2 linked regions of the Coraliomargarita algicola genome follow. The protein of the gene in region 1 binds, or shares a complex with, the protein of each later gene. Links are inferred from orthologs where the notes say so. Each region holds a gene or a part of one and is shown on either strand. Other genes may lie near its edges.

Evidence for each region. The genes of interacting proteins can lie anywhere in the genome.
Region 2: the proteins of mrdA (region 1) and SH580_RS04375 are in contact, whole or in part, in a crystal structure (PDB 6PL5), measured with the Thermus thermophilus proteins. The link is inferred for Coraliomargarita algicola from one-to-one orthologs. Residues at the interface, in WP_223903432.1 of Thermus thermophilus: Arg4, Ile5, His6, Leu8, Ala9, Phe12, Ala15, Leu16, Leu19, Gly20, Arg22, Ala23, Trp24, Leu26, Gln27, Val28, Tyr31, Tyr34, Leu36, Leu43, Thr45, Asp47, Lys156, Gln157, Gly158, Ser160, Val184, Leu201, Glu202; in WP_223903423.1 of Thermus thermophilus: Phe161, Val165, Phe168, Val169, Leu172, Pro198, Tyr199, Glu202, Tyr211, Arg212, Asp213, Gln220, Val221, Gln223, Ser224, Ile226, Ala227, Ile228, Gly229, Ser230, Gly266, Phe267, Val270, Leu274, Tyr277, Gly278, Leu281, Phe285, Leu289, Arg297.

The regions. Positions count from the first base shown.
Region 1 is NZ_CP138858.1:3,289,403-3,292,597, forward strand. The notes cover bases 17-3,015. They hold mrdA (penicillin-binding protein 2), read left to right. Parts: upstream 17-539; coding sequence 540-2,492; downstream 2,493-3,015. Other genes in these bases: mreC (rod shape-determining protein MreC), read left to right, coding at 17-23; SH580_RS13355 (hypothetical protein), read left to right, coding at 17-543; SH580_RS13365 (IS701 family transposase), read left to right, coding at 2,660-3,015. Also shown: more of mreC, read left to right, coding at 1-16; more of SH580_RS13355, read left to right, coding at 13-16; more of SH580_RS13365, read left to right, coding at 3,016-3,195. UniProt on the Escherichia coli protein: Catalyzes cross-linking of the peptidoglycan cell wall. Responsible for the determination of the rod shape of the cell. Is probably required for lateral peptidoglycan synthesis and maintenance of the correct diameter during lateral and centripetal growth.
Region 2 is NZ_CP138858.1:1,138,264-1,141,249, forward strand. What follows is about bases 98-2,887. They hold SH580_RS04375 (FtsW/RodA/SpoVE family cell cycle protein), read left to right. Parts: upstream 98-760; coding sequence 761-2,014; downstream 2,015-2,887. Other genes in these bases: SH580_RS04370 (NUDIX domain-containing protein), read left to right, coding at 190-651; SH580_RS04380 (Rne/Rng family ribonuclease), read left to right, coding at 2,102-2,887. Outside these bases: SH580_RS04365 (hypothetical protein), read right to left, coding at 1-63; more of SH580_RS04380, read left to right, coding at 2,888-2,986. UniProt on the Escherichia coli protein: Peptidoglycan polymerase that is essential for cell wall elongation. Also required for the maintenance of the rod cell shape. Functions probably in conjunction with the penicillin-binding protein 2 (mrdA).

The DNA of each region.
Region 1 (3,195 bases):
ACCTTGATTCCGATGCTCCTTGACCCACGTGCCATACTCATGTTTGGAGCCAATGCGCTGCTGCTCTACTTGACTTTGCTGGTGAACTCAGCGCTGACGAGTGGGTCTATTTACCTCATGCTCTTAGGGCCAATGCTGGTATTCCCCGCTCTTTACTTGCGGCATCAGTCGTATTTCATCTGCACCTTTTTTACTGGGTTATGGGTGGATGCCGCACTGCCAGCGAGCTTCGGCCTGTTCACCATCGGTTTCCTTTTTGCCGGTGCCTTTGTTTTTCAAATGCGTATTCGTTTTCGCGCCGAGCACAACTACCATCCGATTATGCTGGCGCATGGTTTGAACTTTTTTTGCATTCTACTTGTCACATTTTGGATGGGCTATGCCTATTTTTCCAGTCCTGGCTTTTGGTTGCAGGTCATTGTGACCAGTCTTGCGTCGCATTTGGTGCTCTTATTTGTGGCTCCGTGGTTTTTTGATTTTGAGCGTATGCTATTTGCGCTCTTTCGCTTCGATACTGAACCAGAGGATTTCCCGATCCTATGAGCGGCTACGACTTTCATCGCGGTGAGAACCCTCGTATTCTCTTTTTCTTCTGGATCGTGATGGCGGCTGGTATCACCCTGCTGGTAGGCTTGGGATGGCGGCAGTTGATTGCCTACCAAAAGTATGAGGAAATCGAGAGGCGCCAAACGGAGCGGCGTATTTTCAAGCCAGGCCCACGCGGTGATATCTATGATCGCAAAGGCAACCTTCTGGTCGGCAACCGACCGCAATACTCCGCAGTCGTTTATCTCGATGACCTGCGGCGTGAATTTCGCAGTGAGTATTCGCAAATTATTCGTGCCGAACGCGAGAAACTGAGGCAGGCCTATGAGCAGACGCCCGAATCCGAGCGTGAAGATTCACAGCTGACGCCAAATTATAATGATCTGCAATGGATCGCTCGCCAAAACGTGATTCAGCGCTACATCGATCAGATCAATCGAATCACCGGACGAGACGACAGCTTGTCCATGCGTAAGATAATTCGCCATTTTAATGAGCAACTCCTACTACCCTTGCCCTTAGTCGAAGACCTCAATGCGGATCAATATGCCCGCCTGATTGAGCAAGTGCCTGTGAAGTCAGCCATCCAGATACATACCGATACCGCACGCTATTATCCCTACGGAGTCGCCGCAGCGCATACACTCGGCTACGTGCAAAATGTGAATCCAGACCCTGATGAAATTCCCGATGATGGGATTAAGACTTTTACCTTTAAAACCAAGCGCGGGAAAACCGGCCTCGAACGACATTTTAACGATTTGTTATCTGGCGAGACGGGCACTGAGATTTGGCGTGTCGATCCCCTCGGATTTCAAGATTCCATGCTAGAGATGAAGACGCCCAAGCAGGGGCAGGACTTGATCACTAGCATCGACATCGACTTGCAGTTGGCAGCTGAAACCGCGCTCGGCGAGCGCACGGGCGCAGCAGTTGCGTTAGACATACATTCCGGCGAGGTACTGGCCATTGCCAGTCATCCCAGTTATGACCTCAATGACCTCAGCCCCTTTATTCCACGCAACACATTCGACGAGATCAACGAGCGTGGTGCTTGGCTTAATCGCGCCGTCCAGCTGTCTTACCCTCCAGGATCCACGTTCAAACTCATCACCTCGATCGCTGGTATGCGGCATGGCTCGATGACGCCTGAGACGGAACATGACTGCCAAGGACTCTATCGTTTAGGCAATCGCATCTTTCGTTGTAATGCCCGCTACGGCCACGGAATTGTTGATCTAGCCGCCTCGATTGAAGCGAGTTGCAACGTGTTTTATTATGCCGAAGGGCTGGAGATGGGAATCGATGTATTAAGTGCCGAGGCCAAACGCTTCGGTCTGGATCAAAAGACCGGCATTCAGATTCCCTTTGAAACCAGTCGTTTGGTAGTGCCAAGTAAAGAGTGGAAGCGTGAGCAGATCGGTTCCGGTTGGGTGCCAGGAGATACAGCCAACACCGCGATCGGCCAAGGCTTCTTGCTCGTTACCCCCTTACAGATGGCGACAGTGATTGCATCCATTGCGCGCAATGAAACGCGCACTCAGCCCACTTTACGCGCATTGACCAATGAGGAGGTCCAGCGAGTCGAACACGGAGGCGAAGCAATTGGCTTAACGCAAAAGCAGCATGATGCACTTTGGGAGGGGATGGAGCGTGTCGTTGGTCAAGACGGCACTGGTCGCTTAGTGCAGATCGATGGTTTGCGCATTGCCGGTAAGACCGGCACCGCGGATTTTCGTGCTCACGGCAAAGGCGTCAATTTAGCATGGTTTGTAGGTTTTGCCCCGGTAGAGAATCCGCAGATCGCCGTCGCCGTCATGGTCGAAGGTACCAATGCCAGTGAACGCTACCACGGAGGTTCCACCGCTGGTCCCGTAGCCAAAGACATCTTATTAGAATTTATCGAGCAGTATCCCGAGCGCGCAGGTTTTTCAGCCGCAAGATAGCCATAATTCTACATTGTTAAACTTTAAGCTTGTACTTTTTCGCCTGCTAGGATTGCCTGGTGCTCTCGCTTAAAAATATGAATCTACGCGTTCGCGATTCCGGGTAATCGGATCGCGAAATAAAAAAATATGACGTTACAGGCCTTCGCTCTATAGCGCGCGACTTTATGGAGTTTTGCGACGACTATTCGAGTTACTTTATCTCTCAGGGGCGCAATCGCACTTTACACGCACGCCAGTATCTAAGTGGCCTACTAGGAGATATTCGGCGTAAAAACATTGAGCGCATCGGTGAGAAAATCGATCAAGTCGATTATCAATCGGTGCACAACTTCGTTAGCGAATCGAACTGGAACCACCGAGCCTTGGTCGATCAAGTGGCTCGCGATGCAAATGCATTACTGGGCGGCAACTCAGAGAGTATGCTGTTGCTCGATGAGACTTCCTTCCTGAAGAAGGGCACTCGTAGTGTAGGCGTGGCGAGGCAGTATTGTGGATGCTCGGGTAAAATTGAGAACGGTCAGGTTAGCGTCTTGGGAGTTCTGGGCTGCCAGCGCGATGCGACCATCATCGACTACTGGCTATATCTTCCGGAGGCTTGGACGCAGGACTGTGAGCGCATGGATCGCGCTCATGTTCCTGCAGATAAGCGCACGTTTAAAACGAAACCGGAACTAGCTTGGGAGATTATCGAGAATGCGAT
Region 2 (2,986 bases), 2.2 Mb from region 1 along the record:
CGGAGAATCTCCAAACTGTGCTTTGAAAGCATCACTGCCCATGCTGTCAATAATCTCAACCATAGTCCCGCAGTAGTGGCACATTCCGCAGAAATCGCAAGTAGCACCAGCTATCGCTACACAAATTTCACAGAAACCGTGTTGAGTCTTGCTCCTGTGAGAATCTGCTTTTGGCTGTAAAAGTTTACTATGCGCCATATTCGAACAGCGGCACGAGCCCTCATCATTTTGGATCAAAAAGTCCTCGCCATCAAAATGCGCGACCGGACGGGTGTATTTTACATCCTACCGGGCGGAGGACAGCGCCATGGAGAGACCCTACGCCAAGGACTCGAGCGCGAGTGTCTGGAGGAGATTGGGACCGAAGTCGAAGTCGGCGAATTACTCTACATACGTGAGTATATCGGCAAAAATCACGAATTTCGCAAATCACACCACGCCTTTCACCAAGTTGAACACGTCTTTAGCTGTTCACTGCCCAACCCCGCCGGCATCGGGCCGGGCACCGAACATGATAAAAAGCAGATCGGCGTAGAATGGATCCCGCTCGCAGACTTGCCCCAGCGGCGTTTTCTGCCGGAAGCCATCAAACCATTTTTCAAAGACGGTGGCTTCAAGCCGAACAGCAACTACCTGGGAGATGTGAACTAAAAGCAGTGAGAATTGGCTAGCAGCCACTAGCCCAGACTGCCAGAACAGTCTTATAGTCTCCCAATTCTGAACTCCTAATCCACTATTCTTTTTTTTTGCGCCGCAAAAAATGTCCGTCTATCGCCGTATATTTAGTAAAAAGTATCAGAACCTGATGAATCCGGGGGAACGGTTGCGCTTCGACCTGATCAATCCTCTCTGCATACTGCTACTCTGTGCAATCGGGCTGCTTTTCATCTATTCCGCGCAGATTTCCTACGATGGGGGCCACTGGAAACGGCAGCTATTCTGGATCATTATAGGGCTGGGCACCTATACCGCGATCTCCGCGATTAACTATAAATTGATCCTGCAATACGCCCATTTTATCTACATTGCAGGCATCTTCGGCCTCTTGCTGACCACCAAATTTAGCCCCATCAGCTTTGAAGACATGGGGGCGCGGCGCTGGATCGATCTCGGGGTCACTCGTGTACAACCGACCGAAGGAGCCAAGATCGGCACCCTGATTATGGCAGCCAGTATTTTGGCCCGATCCGAGATCGGCACAGTCAAAGATTCGCTGCTGGTACTAACCAAAATGGCCGGTGTCTTTTTGCTTCCAATGTTGTTGATTTTCCTGCAACCCGATCTAGGTTCCTCGCTTGTCTTTCCACCTATGATTTTCGCTCTGCTATATGTTTCCCGGTTATCCGAGAAATTTTTCCTTAGTGCGTTCGCAGCATTCGCGATCGCACTGGCAGTGTTGGGAGTCGATCTTTACGGTTACAGTCAGCATCTGGAAGCTCAGCGCGAAGCGAAAAATTCTGACGGTACAGAGGTGATTGGCGACTATCAATCGCTACTCCCTATTCGCAATTATCAAAGAAATCGGATCCTCACCTTCGTCGCTCCCGACGTGGTGGACCCGAGTGGCACCGGCGCAAGCTGGAATGCCAATCAAGCAAAAATTTCTGCCGCAACCGGTGGATTGTCGGGCAAAGGCTACCTTAAAGGTACCCAAGCGCAGCTCGGCTATCTCCCTCAAGCGGTGGCACACAACGACTTTATTTTCTCCGTAATCGCGGAGGAAACAGGCTTTCTTGGAAGCGCGTTCGTCGTCGGGCTATTTTGCCTGATGGTCGCCAACGGCATACGTATTGCCGGACTCGCAAGAGATCGATTTGGAATGCAACTGGCCATCGGTGTCAGTATTCTATTCCTCGTCCACTTCTTCATCAACATTGGCATGACTATCGGCATCACCCCGATTACCGGACTCCCGCTTCCGTTTTTAAGTTACGGAGGCTCCTTTGTTTTGAGCTGTTTTATTCTACAAGGTCTTGTGCAAAGTGTATATCGGTATCGAAAGGATTTTTCATGATGCTGATCCACCCACGCACACACAGATTTGAGAGTCAGAACAGTCAAAACTTGGGATCCCCACCTCACCCACGGGAAACCAAGACCAATGAACGACGAATCAACCACTCAAAACACTTCTAATCACGATGCTAAGGGCAACGCCAATAGCGACGATCAATACACCAAAGAGCTCATTTCTGCTCCCAAGGAAAAAAAAGCTGAACGCATCGATACCCGTGCGCTCAAAGACGACGCAGCCAAACGTGAAAAGACCCAACCGCTGATCACTCGCATCGTCAAAGCGATCAAGGCGGAAAAAAAGTCCTACACCGAGCTCATCATCAACTCCGAGCCACTCGAAAAACGTGTCGCCCTACTTCAGGACGGCGTGCTCGAGAAGTTCGAAGTCGAACGTACTGGTGAAGCGCGCGAAGTCGGCGCCATTTTCAAGGGACGCATTCAAAACCTTGAGCCGGGGCTCAAGGCGGCTTTCGTCGATATCGGCGAAGAGAAAAATGCCTTCCTGCACTACTGGGACATCCTGCCAGCCGCCAAGGACAATACCATCGAAGTCGTCCGCGACAATAAATCTGAAAAGCAACGCAAGCGCGAAGCGGAAAAGATCACCGTCAAAGACATCCCACGCCTCTACCCGATCGGCAGCGAGATCGTGCTACAGATCACCAAAGGCCAAATCGGCACTAAAGGACCACGCACCACCACCAATATCGCGCTGCCCGGCCGTTTCCTCGTGCTCATGCCTTACACCGGCACCCTGGGAATCTCCCGTAAGATTGAAGACAAAAAGGAGCGCTCCCGCCTGAAGGGCATCTTGCGCGACCTCACCTTGCCCGAAGGCATGGGCATCATCGTGCGCACCGCTGGCGAAGGTAAAAAGGCCCGCTACTTCATCCGCGACCTCCACATTTTGCTCAAGCGCTGGGAGGTGATCAACCAGCGTATGGAGTCCACCAAGAAGCCAGCCTGCCTC